Regions from separate parts of the Erwinia sp. 2186 genome, predicted to be linked through region 2. Evidence: predicted binding sites of a transcription regulator. Region 2 holds the regulator's gene; the other holds the start of a gene.
The links. The regulator PurR, encoded in region 2, represses purine synthesis genes. The targets are predictions, from matches to a motif close to CANGCAAACGTTTGCNTG.

Region 1: rbsD (D-ribose pyranase) is a predicted target of PurR. The motif match lies at 2,996-3,013, and genes of this name have one in related genera.

The regions. Positions count from the first base shown of each region.
Region 1 is NZ_CM173824.1:4,858,249-4,866,276, reverse strand. It holds gene ACXKZG_RS22650 (LysR family transcriptional regulator) at 1-288, opposite strand, end outside; gene budA (acetolactate decarboxylase) at 392-1,174, shown strand; gene alsS (acetolactate synthase AlsS) at 1,193-2,872, shown strand; gene rbsD (D-ribose pyranase) at 3,025-3,444, shown strand; gene rbsA (ribose ABC transporter ATP-binding protein RbsA) at 3,452-4,963, shown strand; gene rbsC (ribose ABC transporter permease) at 4,960-5,928, shown strand; gene rbsB (ribose ABC transporter substrate-binding protein RbsB) at 5,951-6,829, shown strand; gene rbsK (ribokinase) at 6,887-7,816, shown strand; gene rbsR (ribose operon transcriptional repressor RbsR) at 7,820-8,028, shown strand, end outside.
Region 2 is NZ_CM173824.1:2,770,407-2,778,434, reverse strand. It holds gene cfa (cyclopropane fatty acyl phospholipid synthase) at 1-571, opposite strand, end outside; gene punC (purine nucleoside transporter PunC) at 873-2,063, opposite strand; gene punR (DNA-binding transcriptional activator PunR) at 2,177-3,088, shown strand; gene purR (HTH-type transcriptional repressor PurR) at 3,137-4,162, opposite strand; gene cydH (cytochrome bd-I oxidase subunit CydH) at 4,447-4,536, shown strand; gene ACXKZG_RS12780 (C40 family peptidase) at 4,580-5,419, opposite strand; gene ACXKZG_RS12775 (Grx4 family monothiol glutaredoxin) at 5,792-6,130, shown strand; gene ACXKZG_RS12770 (NAD(P)-dependent oxidoreductase) at 6,184-7,029, opposite strand; gene rnt (ribonuclease T) at 7,078-7,725, opposite strand; gene gloA (lactoylglutathione lyase) at 7,831-8,028, opposite strand, start outside.

The sequences.
Region 1 (8,028 bases), 2.1 Mb from region 2:
ACCGAGGGAAAGTCGTCCCCGGGTGCCGCGCGCAATGCCTTTGGCTTTCTCCAGCGCATGACCACTGAGTTCGAGGATCTGGCAGGCATCCTGATAAAAGGCCTCTCCGGCTTCGGTCAGCTCAACGCTGCGGGTCAGTCGTTTCAACAACGGCAGGCCAATTTCGCGCTCAAGGCGAAGGATTTGCTGGCTCAGAGGCGGTTGGGAAATCCCAAGCAGTTCGGCCGCGCGGGTGAAGTTGTGGGTCTGGGCAACGGCCACAAAATAGCGCAGGTGACGGAGTTCCATATCAAAAACGTCTCAAAGTGAAGGCTTCCCTATATTGGTATCCGGCACTGAATCGAGTCAACATCCTGTTAATGATTCTTAACCTTTTAGCCACGAGGATGACATGAAAAATTCTGCAACTGACTGTTTATGCGAACAAGAGCTGGCCTCTACCGTCAGCGCATTGCAGCAGCATAAGCCAGAAAGCGTAATCTATCAGACCTCTCTGATGAGCGCGTTGCTGAGTGGGGTTTACGAGGGCAATATCACCGTTGCCGATCTGCTGAAAAAAGGCGACTTCGGCCTCGGTACCTTTAACCAGCTGGACGGCGAACTGATTGCCTTCGATCGTGAGGTCTATCAGTTACGCGCTGACGGCAGCGCCCGCGAGGCCAGTCCGCAGCAGAAAACCCCCTTTGCGGTGATGACCTTCTTCCGTCCGCAGCATCGCCATCATTTCGATCGGCCGGTGGGTCGTCAGCAGATTCACGACTATATCGACAGTCAGGTCACCTCCGATAACCAGTTCTGCGCCCTGCGCATCGACGGCCGTTTCTCGGAGGCGCAGACCCGCACCGTGCCGTGCCAGCATCGTCCTTATCGCAGCATGCCCGAAGTGCTCGGCCAGCAACCCACCTTTCATTTCAGCGAGCGCAACGGCGTGCTGATTGGTTTCCGCACGCCGCAATATATGCAGGGCATCAACGTGGCGGGTTACCACGAGCACTTTATTACCGATGACCGTCAGGGTGGCGGCCATCTGCTGGATTACCGGCTGGAGGAAGGGGTGCTGACCTTCGGTGCGATCAACAAACTGGTGATCGACCTGCCAAAAGATAACGACTTTCTGCAAGCCAACCTGAATCCCGACGATCTGGATTCGGCCATTCGTTCCGTTGAGAGCTAATTCCCCTAAGGAGTCATGATGAAAAATCCAACCGATACTCAGCTATGGCAGCATGGCGCCGATCTGGTCGTGGCGCAGCTGGAAGCTCAGGGCGTGAAGCAGGTCTTTGGTATTCCGGGCGCCAAAATCGATAAGGTCTTTGATTCGCTGGTGGACTCCACTATCCAGACCATCCCGGTGCGCCATGAAGCCAATGCTGCCTTTATGGCGGCGGCGGTAGGACGGCTGACCGGCAACGCGGGCGTGGCGCTGGTCACCTCCGGCCCCGGTTGCTCGAACCTGATCACCGGTATGGCCACCGCCACCAGTGAAGGCGATCCGGTGGTGGCGCTGGGCGGCGCGGTGAAGCGCGCGGACAGTGCAAAACAGGTGCATCAGAGCATGGACACCGTTGCCATGTTTCGTCCGGTCACCAAATATGCCGTTGAAGTCACCGATGCCAATGCCCTGTCTGAAGTGATCTCCAACGCCTTCCGCCAAGCTGAACACGGCAGAGGCGGCGGTGCCTTTGTCAGCCTGCCGCAGGATATTGTCGATCAACCGGCCCGGGGCAATCTGCTGAGCAGCAAAGGTCAGGTGTTGCTGGGCGCCGCGCCGGATGTGGCGATTGAGGCGGTTGCCGCACAGATTGCGCAGGCCAAAAACCCGGTTCTGCTGCTGGGACTGATGGCCAGCCAGCCGGAAAACAGCGATGCGCTACACCGCCTGCTGGAGCGCAGCCATATTCCCGTCACCAGCACCTATCAGGCGGCTGGGGCCGTCCGTCAGGGACACTTTTCACGCTTTGCTGGCCGGGTAGGCTTGTTTAACAATCAGGCGGGCGATCGTCTGTTACGTCAGGCTGACCTGATTATCACCATCGGCTACAGCCCGGTGGAATATGAGCCGGCCATGTGGAACAGCGGGACGGCCACGCTGGTGCATATCGATGTGTTGCCTGCGGAAGCGGATAACTGCTATTTGCCGGATGCTGAGCTGGTGGGCGATATCGCCGCAACGCTCGACAAACTCGCCGCGCGCATTGCCTCGCCTTTGCAGCTCAGCTCACAGGCCGCATCGATTCTGCACGATCGCCAGCAACAGCGGGAGCTGTTGACATTGCAGGGCCAGAATCTGAATCAGTTTGCCTTGCATCCGCTGCGCATCGTGCGGGCGATGCAGGACATCATTAACAGTGACGTCACCCTGACGGTGGATATGGGAAGCTTCCATATCTGGATTGCCCGCTATCTTTACAGCTTCCGGGCGCGTCAGATTATGATCTCCAACGGGCAACAGACGATGGGCGTGGCGCTGCCGTGGGCCATTGGCGCCTGGCTGGTCGACCCGAGCCGTAAAGTGGTGTCGGTCTCCGGCGATGGCGGATTCCTGCAGTCCAGTATGGAGCTGGAAACTGCCGTCAGGCTCAAAGCCAATATTCTGCACATCATCTGGGTGGATGAGGAATACAACATGGTGGCGATGCAGGAACAGAAGAAATATCAGCGGGTGTCGGGGGTTAAATTCGGCCCGGTCGATTTCAAAGCCTATGCCGAAGCCTTCGGCGCTGCCGGATTTGCGGTAGACAGCGCAGAAGCGTTAGAGCCAACGCTGCGTAAAGCCATGGATGTGCAGGGACCTGCAGTGGTCGCGGTGCCGGTCGATTATGCCGACAATCATTTGCTGATGGGCCAGCTCCATTTAAGCCAGATCCTCTAACCTCCAGCCACGATCCCAGCCTTAAGCCAAACCCGAGGCAGGCAACAGCGAAACGTTTCGATGGCGATCACAATTTCGCGATTTGGCGGTTGTTTTCGCCCCTGCCTCTCTTAAACTCCGGATCAGCGAAACGTTTCGCTCTGGAGTGAAAGATGAAAAAAGGCACCTTACTGAATTCTGATATTTCGTCCGTGGTTTCCCGCCTCGGGCATACCGACAGCCTGACCATCGGCGATGCGGGCTTGCCAATTCCGGCCGGTCCTCAGCGTATCGATCTGGCGCTGACCCACGGTATTCCCAGCTTTCTGCAGGTGGTTCACACCGTGACCGAAGAGATGCAGGTAGAAAGTGCCATCATCGCGGAAGAGATCAAATCTCATAATCCCAAGCTTCACAGCGACCTGTTAGCCCTGCTCGACTTGCTGCAACAACATCAGGGAAACACCATCTCGATCCAGTACGTCACTCATCACCAGTTAAAACAGCAAACCCAGCGTAGTCAGGCCGTGATCCGCAGTGGGGAATGTTCCCCCTACGCGAATATCATCCTGACCGCTGGCGTGACCTTCTGAGGCCATGATGCAACCTTTACTGCAACTGCAAGGTATTGATAAATCCTTTCCCGGCGTGAAGGCGCTTTCCGGCGCGGCACTCTCGGTCTATCCGGGCAGAGTGATGGCGCTGGTCGGCGAAAATGGTGCCGGTAAATCCACCATGATGAAGGTGATGACCGGGATCTATCCGCGTGATGCGGGTCGCATCACCTGGCTGGGCAATGACGTCTCCTTCAACGGGCCAAAAGCGTCGCAGGAAGCCGGCATTGGCATCATTCATCAGGAGCTGAACCTGATCCCACAGCTGAGCATTGCGGAAAACATCTTCCTCGGCCGTGAGTTTGTTAATGCGTTTGGCCGCATCCAGTGGAAGAAAATGCACGCCGAAGCCGACGTGCTGCTGAAAAAACTCAATCTGCGTTTTAGCAGCCACAGGCTGGTGGGCGATCTGTCGATCGGCGACCAGCAGATGGTCGAGATTGCTAAAGTGCTGAGTTATGAGTCGAAAGTGATCGTGATGGACGAACCCACCGATGCACTGACCGATACCGAAACCGCGTCGCTGTTCCGCGTGATCCGCGAGCTGAAGGCGCAGGGATGCGGCATTGTCTATATCTCGCACCGCATGAAGGAAATCTTCGAAATCTGCGATGACGTGACCATTTTCCGCGACGGACAGTTTATTGCCGAGCGGGCCGTGGAAAGCCTGGAAGAAGATTCGCTGATTGAAATGATGGTTGGCCGCAAGCTGGAAGAGCAATACCCGCGGCTGGATAAAGCGCCTGGTGAGGTTCGCCTCAAGGTGGAACATCTTACCGGGCCGGGCGTTGACGATATCAGCTTCACCCTGCGCAAAGGTGAAATTCTGGGTGTTGCCGGGCTGATGGGCGCGGGCCGTACCGAATTAATGAAGGTGTTATACGGCGCGATGCCGCGCAGCAGTGGCAGCGTGCAGCTCGACGGCAAAAACGTCACCACGCGTTCGCCTGAAGAAGGGCTGAAAAACGGCATCGTCTATATCTCTGAAGACCGTAAACGCGATGGACTGGTGCTGGGCATGTCGGTGAAAGAGAACATGTCTTTGACCGCGCTGGATTACTTCAGCCACAAAGGCGGACGCCTGAAGCACGCTGAAGAGCAGATGGCCGTTGGCGATTTTATTCAGCTTTTCAATGTGAAAACCCCGTCAATGGACCAGCCAATTGGGCTGCTGTCTGGCGGTAATCAACAGAAAGTCGCCATCGCTCGCGGTCTGATGACCCGCCCAAAAGTGTTGATCCTCGATGAGCCGACGCGCGGCGTCGATGTCGGGGCGAAGAAAGAAATTTATCAGTTAATCAATCAGTTCAAAGAAGAAGGGCTGAGCATCATCCTCGTCTCCTCTGAGATGCCTGAAGTGCTGGGTATGAGCGATCGCGTGCTGGTGATGCACGAAGGCCGCCTGAGCGGTGACTTCCCCATTGAACAAGCCACGCAGGAAGTCTTAATGGCGGCGGCGGTAGGCAAGCAACATAGCGTGGAGCTAGCAAAACTATGAGTACCCAAACCCTTCGTGCCAACCGCATCTTCAGCAAAAGCTGGCTGCTGGAGCAAAAATCGCTGATCGCCCTGATCGTGCTGATCGCCATTGTGTCGAGCCTCAGCCCGAACTTCTTCACCGTCAATAACCTGTTCAACATCCTGCAGCAGACGTCGGTCAACGCCATTATGGCGGTGGGCATGACGCTGGTGATCCTGACCTCGGGCATCGATCTTTCCGTGGGTTCATTGCTGGCATTGACCGGCGCGGTGGGCGCTTCGCTGGTGGGCCTGGAAGTCAATGCACTGGTCGCCGTGGCGGGATCGCTGGCCTTGGGCGCGGCGATTGGCGCGCTGACCGGTACGATTGTCGCCAAGGGCAAGGTTCAGGCCTTTATCGCCACGCTGGTGATGATGCTGCTGTTGCGCGGCGTGACCATGGTTTATACCAACGGTAGCCCGGTGAACACCGGCTTTAATGATAATGCCGATCTGTTTGGCTGGTTCGGCATCGGCCGCCCGCTGGGCATCCCAACGCCGGTGTGGATTATGGCCATCGTCTTCTTCGCGGCCTGGTACATGCTGCATCACACGCGTCTGGGCCGTTATATCTATGCGCTGGGCGGCAATGAAGCGGCGACCCGTTTATCCGGCATCAGCGTCAGCCGCGTTAAAATCATCGTTTATGCCCTGTGCGGCATGCTGGCCGCGCTGGCAGGCACGATTGAAGTGGCGCGTCTCTCTTCGGCTCAGCCAACGGCGGGAACCGGCTATGAGCTGGATGCTATCGCGGCCGTGGTGCTCGGCGGTACCAGCCTGGCAGGCGGTAAAGGACGCATTATGGGAACCTTGATCGGTGCGCTGATCCTCGGCTTCCTGAATAACGGCCTCAACCTGCTCGGTGTTTCTTCTTACTACCAAATGATCGTCAAAGCTGTGGTGATACTGCTGGCGGTGCTGGTAGATAACAAAAGCAGTAAATAACTCTCCCCTACAGGAATTTATGATGAAAATGAAACTGACTGCACTTGCTGTTCTGCTCGGCGTAACCGTCAGCGCAAACGCGCTGGCAAAAGACACCATCGCGCTGGTGGTTTCCACACTGAATAACCCGTTCTTCGTCTCCTTAAAAGATGGCGCACAGAAAGAAGCGGATAAGCTGGGCTACAACCTGGTGGTGCTGGATTCACAGAACAACCCGGCGAAAGAGCTGGCTAACGTGCAGGACCTGACCGTTCGCGGCACCAAACTGCTGCTGATCAACCCAACCGATTCAGACGCGGTGGGCAATGCCGTGAAGATGGCGAACCAGGCGAATATCCCGGTGATCACCCTCGACCGCGTGGCTTCCCAGGGCAAAGTGGTGAGCCACGTCGCTTCGGATAACCGTTTCGGCGGTAAAATGGCCGGTGACTACCTTGCCAAAAAACTGGGCGATAACGCCAAAATCATCGAGCTGGCCGGTATTGCCGGTACCTCGGCTGCCCGTGAACGTGGCGAAGGCTTCAAAACCGCGGCCGATGCGCACCACTTCCAGATCCTTGCCAGCCAGCCCGCTGATTTCGACCGTACTAAAGGCCTGAACGTGATGCAAAACCTGCTGACCGCGCATCCTGATGTGCAGGCCGTGTTCGCGCAGAATGATGAAATGGCGCTGGGCGCGATGCGTGCATTGCAAACCGCAGGCAAATCTGATGTTCTGGTGGTTGGCTTTGACGGCACCGCCGATGGCGTGAAGGCGGTTGAAGGTGGCAAGCTGGCCGCGACCGTGGCGCAGCAGCCAGAGCAGATCGGCGTTATCGGCGTGGATACCGCTGATAAAGTGCTGAAGGGCCAGAAGGTTCAGGCAATCAACCCGGTTGATCTGAAACTGGTCACTAAATAATTCAGCACGACACGCGCCACCTCCTGCAGGTGGCGCCTTTTTCTGGACGACACCCTGATGAAAACACCCGGTAAGCTGGCTGTCCTTGGCAGCATCAACGCAGATCACATCCTTAACCTGAACACCTTTCCTCGTCCCGGTGAAACGGTGATCGGCAAGCATTATCAAATCGCTTTCGGCGGCAAAGGGGCCAATCAGGCGGTCGCGGCCGGACGCAGCGGCGCTGACATCGCGTTTATCGCCTGTGTGGGTGAAGACGATATTGGTCAGCGTATTCGCGAGCAGCTGAATAAAGACAACATTGATGTTTCCCCTGTCGAAGTGATTGCGGGTGACTCCACCGGCGTGGCGCTGATTTTCGTCAATGCCGAAGGCGAAAACAGTATCGCCATCCATTCGGGTGCCAACGCGGCGTTGACGCCAGCCATCGTCATCAAGCACCAAAAAACGATCGCTGAGGCTGGCGCGTTACTGATGCAGCTTGAGTCTCCGCTTGATAGCGTGCTGGCGGCCGCCAAAATCGCCCATCAGCATCAGACCAAAGTGATCCTCAATCCCGCGCCTGCCACGCCGCTGTCCGATGAGCTGCTGGCGCTGGTGGATATGATCACCCCCAATGAAACCGAAGCCGAGATCCTGACGGGCGTCCATATCGACAGCGATGAGGATGCAGCCCGTGCGGCGGCGGTTCTGCATGATAAAGGCATCCACAGCGTGCTGATTACGCTGGGCAGTCGCGGCGTGTGGCTCAGTGAGCAGGGCGACGGGCAGCGCATTGCCGGCTTTAAGGTGGATGCGGTCGATACCATCGCCGCAGGCGATACCTTTAACGGCGCGTTGATTACCGCCTTACTGGACGAACAGCCGATGGCGCAGGCCGTGCGCTTTGCCCACGCCGCGGCCGCGATTTCAGTCACGCGATCCGGTGCGCAGCCTTCGGTGCCCTGGCGTCACGAGACCGACAGCTTCTTGCAGCAGCAGGGGTAGCACTTGGCCACCATGAAAGATGTCGCACGGCTGGCGGGCGTTTCAACGTCCACCGTTTCCCATGTGATCAACAACAACCGCTTTGTCAGTGACGCGGTGCGGGAAAAAGTGACCACGGCGATTTCGCAACTTAACTATGCGCCATCCGCCCTGGCACGAAGCCTGAAGCTTAACCAGACCCGCACCATCGGGATGCTGCTGACCGCCAGCAG
Region 2 (8,028 bases):
CACCGTAATTTCTGGCGGCATATTCAGCCAGTCCGCCCCAACCACAGCCAATATCCAGCAGTGACATGCCTGGTGCTAATTGCAGTTTATCGCAGATCATTTTTAATTTAGCATTCTGTGCTTCTTCCAGCGTTTGCGCTTCTTTCCAGTAGCCACAGGAATATTGCATATGATCATCAAGCATCAGTGAGAACAGATCGTTACCCAGATCGTAATGCTCTTTACCGACAATCCAGGCGCGTTTTCGTGATTGCAGATTGGTTAATCTGGCGGCAGCTATTCTGAGCGTATCTTTAAAGTGGTGGGGGAGTTGTTGATCGAGTTTGGCGACCAGAACGCGATGGAAAAACATATCCAGATTTTCGCATTCCCACCAGCCATCCATATAACTTTCGCCCAATCCCAGTGAGCCCTCTTGCATCACGCGCTTGAAGAACTCCGGATTTTTAATCTGGATATCCCAGGGGCGTGTGCCGTTGACCTCAATATCTGCATTGCGTAGCATTTCCTGGACGATTCGATACCAATGATCCTCGACCAGGCTCACTTCTTCTATACACGATGAACTCATAGCTTCTCCATCACCCTGTGTGATTGAAACCTGAGAAATAGAATAGACAATTTCTACAGGATTTGAGAACACGCACGGATAAACCGTACGCCTGATATCCGGCGTTACAGAGGATTGTTAAGAATAGTGCCTGCAGAGTTGCGCAACGAATGCCGCGCGGGATAACACCTTGACCACCCTGTCAGGACTCAAAAAATTGCGACGAACTTGTTATTTTGTGTTGCCTGAAATGAGTATATGCTCACGCCAGGCAATATTCAATTGTTTATTGTTAGGGTGCTAACCAATTGGAATCAAGCTGTTAGCGACCGCTGTGCGCGTCCGCCAGAGCGAGCTTTTCCGCCTTCGCCCGTTGTAAAATATAGCCGATTCCTGCCAGAACAACAGTCGAGATCATCACCAGCGAGGTGGTGAACAGCGAAGTGCTGATAAATGTGGAAACAATCAGACTGGCGATGCAACACAAACCCAGTTGCAGCGTGTTCTGCAGGGCAGCGGCTTTACCACTCGATTGCGGGAAGGGTAAGAGGGCATTCGACACGACAATCGGATAAATCGCACCGTTTGCTAACGCCATACCGCAGAACGGCAGCAATAACGCCACCATAGACGGATCTTCAATCTGCGCGGCGATAAAAAAAGCCACAATGCTGAGTGAATAGATTGCCAGTAACCAGGGCAGCAGGGAGCGGCCTTCAGTGTGTTTCAGCAACGTTCGGCAGCCAAAGCCGCCAATCAAAAAGGCCAGCGTCTGAGGCACGTAGCTCAGCCCAATGTCACCGGGAGACATGCCAAGATCGCCGAGAATGAAGGGCGAACCGGTCAGCCAGGCGAAGAAGCTGGCTGAACAGGCGGCATAAATCAGCACGTTACCACTGTAAACCGGCGATTTTAACAGGCTGAAAAAGCCCATTTTCTTCACGCCATCCACCACCGGCTTCTTCACCGTTGGGGCGAGGAACAAGGTGGAAATCAGCAGCACCACTGCGACCAGCAACAGCGCGACAAAAATGGCGCGCCAGCTGAAATGGTTGAGTAACCAGGCGCCCAGTAACGGCGCGAGCGCAGGCGAGAGTGCCACTAACGGCATGATGGAGGCGAATACGCGATTTGCCTGGCTGGCGGAATAGCGGTCGACAACCAGTGCCTGCCAGCTGACGGCAGCGGCACAAATCCCCACCGCTTGCACAAAGCGCAACGCCAGCAGGGCAGCAGCAGAATCTACCCACCACATCGCGCCACAACTGACGGCGAACAGACTCAGACCCATCAACAGCACAGGCTTACGGCCAATACGATCCGACAACGGACCCCAAAACAGCTGGGCGATGGCAAAACCCGCCAGGAACAGGCTGAGGCTGGCGCTGATGATCCCGGCATCGGTTTGCAGGTCTTGTTGCATGGCACCAAAGGCAGGCAGGTACATATCGGTAGCGAGGAAACCTGCCACGCTTAACAGCGCCAGGTAAACAATAAATCCTTTCGAAGGCATTCTTTTGCTCTTTATTTGTGATGAACGAAACGCCGCAGAGTGTAATCGCGTGCCATACAGCTTGTGAAACGGTAATATTTGCAGGTTGCGTTCAAAAATATTGCAGGCAGATTATGTGGTCAGAACATTCCCTTGAAGTGGTTGATGCAGTTGCCCGCAGCGGCAGTTTTACCGCTGCCGCCGCAGAGCTCCATCGCGTACCCTCAGCCATCAGTTATACCGTGCGGCAGCTGGAAGAATGGCTTGCCGTGCCGTTGTTTGAGCGTCGCCACCGTGATGTGGTGCTGACCGATGCGGGACGAGTATTTATCCAGGAGGGCCGCAGTGTCATCAAAAAAATGCTCGCCACCCGACGGCAGTGCCAGCAGGTCGCTAACGGCTGGCGAGGGCAAATTAATATCGCCGTCGATCGCATCGTTAAATCTCAGCGAACCCGACAGCTGGTAGTCGACTTTTATCGGCACTTTCCGGATATGGAACTGCATCTGTCAGCAGAAGTTTTTAACGGCGTCTGGGATGCGTTGGCCGACGGGCGGGTGGATGTGGCCATCGGCGCGACACAGGCTATCCCGGTAGGTGGCCGCTTCGCCTTCCGCAATATGGGCGCGCTCAACTGGCGCTGTGTGGTTGCCGCGGATCATCCGCTGGCACGTCAGCACGCAGAAACCAGTGAAGAGGCCATTGGCGAATGGCCTTCACTGGTGCTGGAAGATACCTCAAGAGCCTTGCCGAAACGCACCACATGGACGCTGGATAATCAGCGGCGGCTGGTGGTGCCAGACTGGGAAAGCGCATTTGACTGCCTGCTGGCGGGCTTATGCGTGGGGATGGTACCGGGCCATCTGGCGCAACCGCTGCTGCAAAAAGGCGCTTTGCATGAATTGACGCTGGAAGGCGGATTTCCGGACAGTCCGTGCTGCGTGAGCTGGTCTGAGCAGCAGGCTTCACCGGCGCTGAGCTGGTTGCTGGATTATCTGGGTGACAGTGACACGCTGAACAGTGAATGGCTGAAGGAAGAGCCCTGAGCCAATTGGGTGTGCTGAGGGAGAATTCGCCCTCAGCACTGAGCGGGACTAGCGGCGGTAATCCAGGAAGGGACCATCGGCAACCGAACGGCGTTCGATCAACGTAGGATGTACTTCAATCGTCTGCGGTTCTTCACGCTTGCTGGTGATACGATCTAACAGCATATCGAAGGCGGTTTCGCCCAGCTGTTCCTTTGGCTGGTGAACCGTGGTCAGCGCCGGAGTGAAGTAGCGGGCGTTGCGCACGTTATCGTACCCGATCACCGATATATCCTGCGGAACGCGCAGACCCATCTCATCAGCCGCACAAATTGCGCCCATCGCCATCACATCGCCACCGCAGAACACCGCCGTTGGACGCTGCTTCTGCGAGAGGATTTGCTGCATCGCCTGGTGACCTGATTCTGGTTCGAAATTGCCCTGAACCAGCCACTCGTCACGCAGGGTAATGCCCGCTTCAGACAATGCTTTCATAAATCCGGCGAGACGGCCACCGCCGGTGTTGCGCTCCATCTGACCCGGGATGACACCAATATCTCGATGCCCACGGTCGATAAGATAACGGCCAGCCAGATAACCGCCTTCAAAGGCGTTGTCTTCTACCGTATCGGTAAAGTCACCGCGCGATTTGCCCCAGTCCATCACCACCATCGGAATATTGCGGTTATCTTCCAGCATGGTGATCAGCTCGTCAGGGTATTCGGAACACATCACCAGCAGGCCATCCACGCGTTTCTGCGCCATCATCGACAGATAGGCCTGCTGCTTGGCAAGGTCATTGTGGGCGTTACCAAGGATCAGCGTGTAGCCTTTGGCAAAACAGCGGTTTTCAATGGCTTCAATAATTTCGGCGAAATAGGGCGCCTCGCTCGAGGTAGCCAGCAGTCCGATTGTTTTGGTGTGATTCACCTTCAGACTACGGGCAACCGCGCTGGGTGAATAGTGGAGCGCCTTAATGGCGGCCCACACGGCTTCCCGCGTTTCTTCTGCAACGAAACGGGTTTTATTGATGACGTGGGAGACGGTAGTGGTGGACACCCCGGCTTGCTTTGCCACATCTTTAATTGTTGCCATGAAATAACTACTCCTGCGCTTATCTTAACTATTTGATAAGCCTGTTGTTAATCGTTTGCTTGGTGAGATCGAAAACCTGACGTCTGAAGTCGTTTTTTAGTTGCTGTCCGGAGTCGTCAGGAAGGAAAAAGCGCTGATTAAAGACCGCTAAACACCTTAAGGTGCGGGCCGTTGCGCAACAAAAAAAGAATTCTAACAAGGCTTGGCAGAGAAAACGAGATTTTTACCGTCAAGTATGGGAAAATTGATGGCATCATAAACTGTAGGGCTATTTAGGATTAAAAATGGATACCGATCTGAAGTTCTCGTTACTGACCACGGTTTGCGCACTGTTGATGATTATGGCGTTTAGCTTCACCGCGATTATGCATTAAGTGCAAACAGGGCCGGTCTGACGATCGGCTCTGAGTATTTCCGCTATCGAATGGTTTTCGGCGTCATCATCCGGCGGGCACCAATATAGTGGCGCTGCCAGTAATCATCTGCCAGAGCGCTGACCTGAATATCCTTGCCAGTACGTGGCGACTGAATAAACTTCCCACCACCTAAATACACGCCAACATGATCCGCCGTCTCGCGCCCGTTAATGCGGAAGAAGACTAAATCGCCTTTCTCCAGCTCATCACGTTTTATCGAAGCCGCATCATGCAGGTGATACATCTCATTCGCCGTGCGCGGGATTTTAAACTTCACTAAATCTTTGTAGGCATACCACACCAGGCCGCTGCAATCGAAGCCGGTTTTAGGCGACGTTCCGCCCCATTGGTAAGGTTTACCTAGCTGGCCCATCAGTTTGGTCATCGCGGTTTCACGGGCCTTTTGATAGCGGGCGCGGTGAGCTTTGCTTAACTTTAATGGCGCAGAAACAGAATCTGACGTCAGCTCTTCAGCAGTATCGACAACCTTGCCACGATGGCGGCCATAGCGTTTTTTTCCGGCGTTTAAGGTGGTTTTCTTTTTGTATTTGCTGGAGTGCAACGGGGCAGTCTGAACAGAGGCGGTTTGCAGCGAAGGTTTCTTTTTAAGCTTCAACTTCTGTACTGAGGTTAAGCGAGATTTTTTGCTGGTGGATTCTTTAACTTTTTTGGTGCTGTTGGCTTTAACCGGTCGGCGTTTACGTCGCTCATCCTCTCGGGCAGGCGTGCCGCTATCTGCCTTATGATGATTTGCATTAATAGGGGCATGTGGCGATGCGTGCGCCATATTGAAAAACAGCTGGGCAAAGGCCAGCATGAAGAGCGTGATAAGTAAACGCATCGTTACCATTAACAGTTTGTGCTACGACCAGAGGCCACAGCTTGCCAGAAACAGGGAGTTCTGCCTTTCAGCAGCGTCATTTTGCAATTCTAATCTAACTCATTAACAAAAGGTAAGGTCTTTTTTGTTTCAATGATACAGAGCAAGTAAAAACTGTAAAAATTAGCCAAATCAGCTGTTTATCTGCGCAAAACCTGTGCTTTTCTCATGCATTAATCCAGCGAAAGCAATAGGAAAATGTTATTTTAACGCTATCGCCTGCACGCTGGCGGCTCTGAGGGCGTGCCCAACTGTTAAAAAATGTCGTTTTCATCGGGCCCGCAGAGTCGCTACAATAAATAGACACGAAGTATCCGATTAAGGAAGCCATTTATGAGTACTATTGAAAAAATTGAGCGCCAGATAGCAGAAAACCCGATTCTGCTGTACATGAAAGGCTCACCAAAACTGCCAAGCTGTGGCTTCTCTGCCCAGGCCGTTCAGGCACTTTCAGCCTGTGGCGAGCGTTTTGCCTACGTCGATATTCTGCTGAACCCAGAAATTCGTGCTGAGCTGCCTAAATACGCCAACTGGCCAACCTTCCCACAACTGTGGATTGACGGTGAACTGGTCGGCGGTTGCGACATCATTATTCAGATGTACCAGCAGGGTGAACTGCAGCAGCTGATTAAAGATACCGCGCAAAAATACCCTTCTGACGCCGCGGAATAAGCCCGTCAGAAGCAGAAAAGGCAGGCGTGATGAGCGCCTGCCTTTTTTTATGCTTATTTTTGCTGCTGCAGAAAAGCGTTAAGCAGATCGGTGAAATCTCCGCCTTGTTGCTGATCCTCAGCCATCTGACGGCAGAAGGTGGCAAGGGCGTGAAAAAGCGGCTCGCCGGGCAATTCGCGGCCATTTAACGTCGCAATCTCTTCCATTTCTGGCGCCCAGCGCCAGGCCTTGCTGTACATATCCGGAATAGCCTTGCGCAAACGCGCCAGCAGTGCCGGCTGGCTCGCCTCCATTTCCTCAAGCAGTGCTCCGGCAGCGTCCCCCCGACTGGCGTTAATCAGCATCAGCGCAGACAGCAAGGTGATGCCTTTATTGATCCCGGCGTAGGACATTTTTAACGCCGACGCCGCGCCAGTCTGCGCCTGCATGATTTTGACCCGCAATCCGAACCTCTCCAGTTCCGCCAGAGAGTCAGCCCGATCGCCCGCAAACCAAAATTGCGGACTTTCATCTTCAGGGGACGCCGGCGGCAGACCGATAATCGCGCCATCGACAAACCCCGCGCCGGTAGGCGCAATCGTTGCGGCAACCCGTTTCAGGGTATCTTCACCGATGGCATTGCAGTCGACATAAAGGGGTTTGGTCTGGGCAGCACTCAGCAGAGGAGCCAGAAACTCCGCCAGCGTCACCGCTGAGGCGGGAGGGACGATAGAGAGGATGACATCGGCGCGCATCAATTCTTCCGCACTGACCGGCGTCATCCCAGCCTGTTTAGCGCGTTCAGCTGTTGCCTGGGAACGACCTTCGATTAAGGTCAGCACTTCAAGATGATGGTGGGTGAGCAGCCCGGCAATGGCAGATCCCATGGCACCGGGCGCAACGACAGCAATTGTTTTCATTCAGCATCTCCACATTAGGTCAGCAGAGTATGGCTGAAAGTTAGCAGGCTAGCTTTCTTCTGCGATCGGCAGCGGCCAGCCACCGAGGCGTTTCCAGCGGTTTACCAGTTCACAGAACAGGTCGGCAGTCTGCACGGTATCGTACAGCGCGGAGTGTGCCTGGCTGCTGTCAAAGGCCATTCCCGCAGCGGCGCAGGCTTTGGCCAACACGGTTTGACCCAGCACCAGTCCGCTCAGTGCCGCCGTATCAAAGGTCACGAAGGGGTGGAACGGGTTGCGCTTTAACCCTGCACGGTCAGCAGCGGCATTGGTGAAATTAAGGTCGAAGGTGGCATTGTGGGCCACCATAATGGCGCGATTGCAGCCGTGATCCTTAATCCCTTTGCGCACCAGTTTAAAAATGGCATGCAGGGCATCATATTCACTCACCGCACCGCGCAGCGGATTCGACGGATCGATACCGTTAAAAGCCAATGCTTCGGGTTGCAGAATGGAACCTTCAAACGGCTCAACGTGGAAATGGAGCGTTTCGTCCTTCTCCAGCCAGCCATTCTCATCCATTTTCAGGGTGACGGCGGCTATTTCCAGTAATGCGTTGGTCTTCGCATCAAAACCGGCGGTTTCCACATCAATTACTACCGGATAAAAACCGCGAAAACGGCTGCTGAGGGCGTTCAGTTCGTTCGATTCAGACATCAGGATCTCATTGGCGAAAAAATGCAGCGCGCATTATGGCAAATTTCACCACGAGATGCAGCAGGGGAAGGGGGAAGAAGGGTGCCATTATGGCACCCCGGAACATTAATCACCCAGGCCGTGGCCAGCGTGCTTGTTCTCAATCAGTTCAATTTTGTAGCCGTCCGGATCTTCTACAAAGGCGATGATGGTGGTGCCGCCTTTAACCGGGCCAGCTTCACGGGTTACGTTACCGCCATCATTGCGAATGCGATCGCAGGTCGCTGCAACATCATCAACGCCCAGCGCGACGTGGCCGTAAGC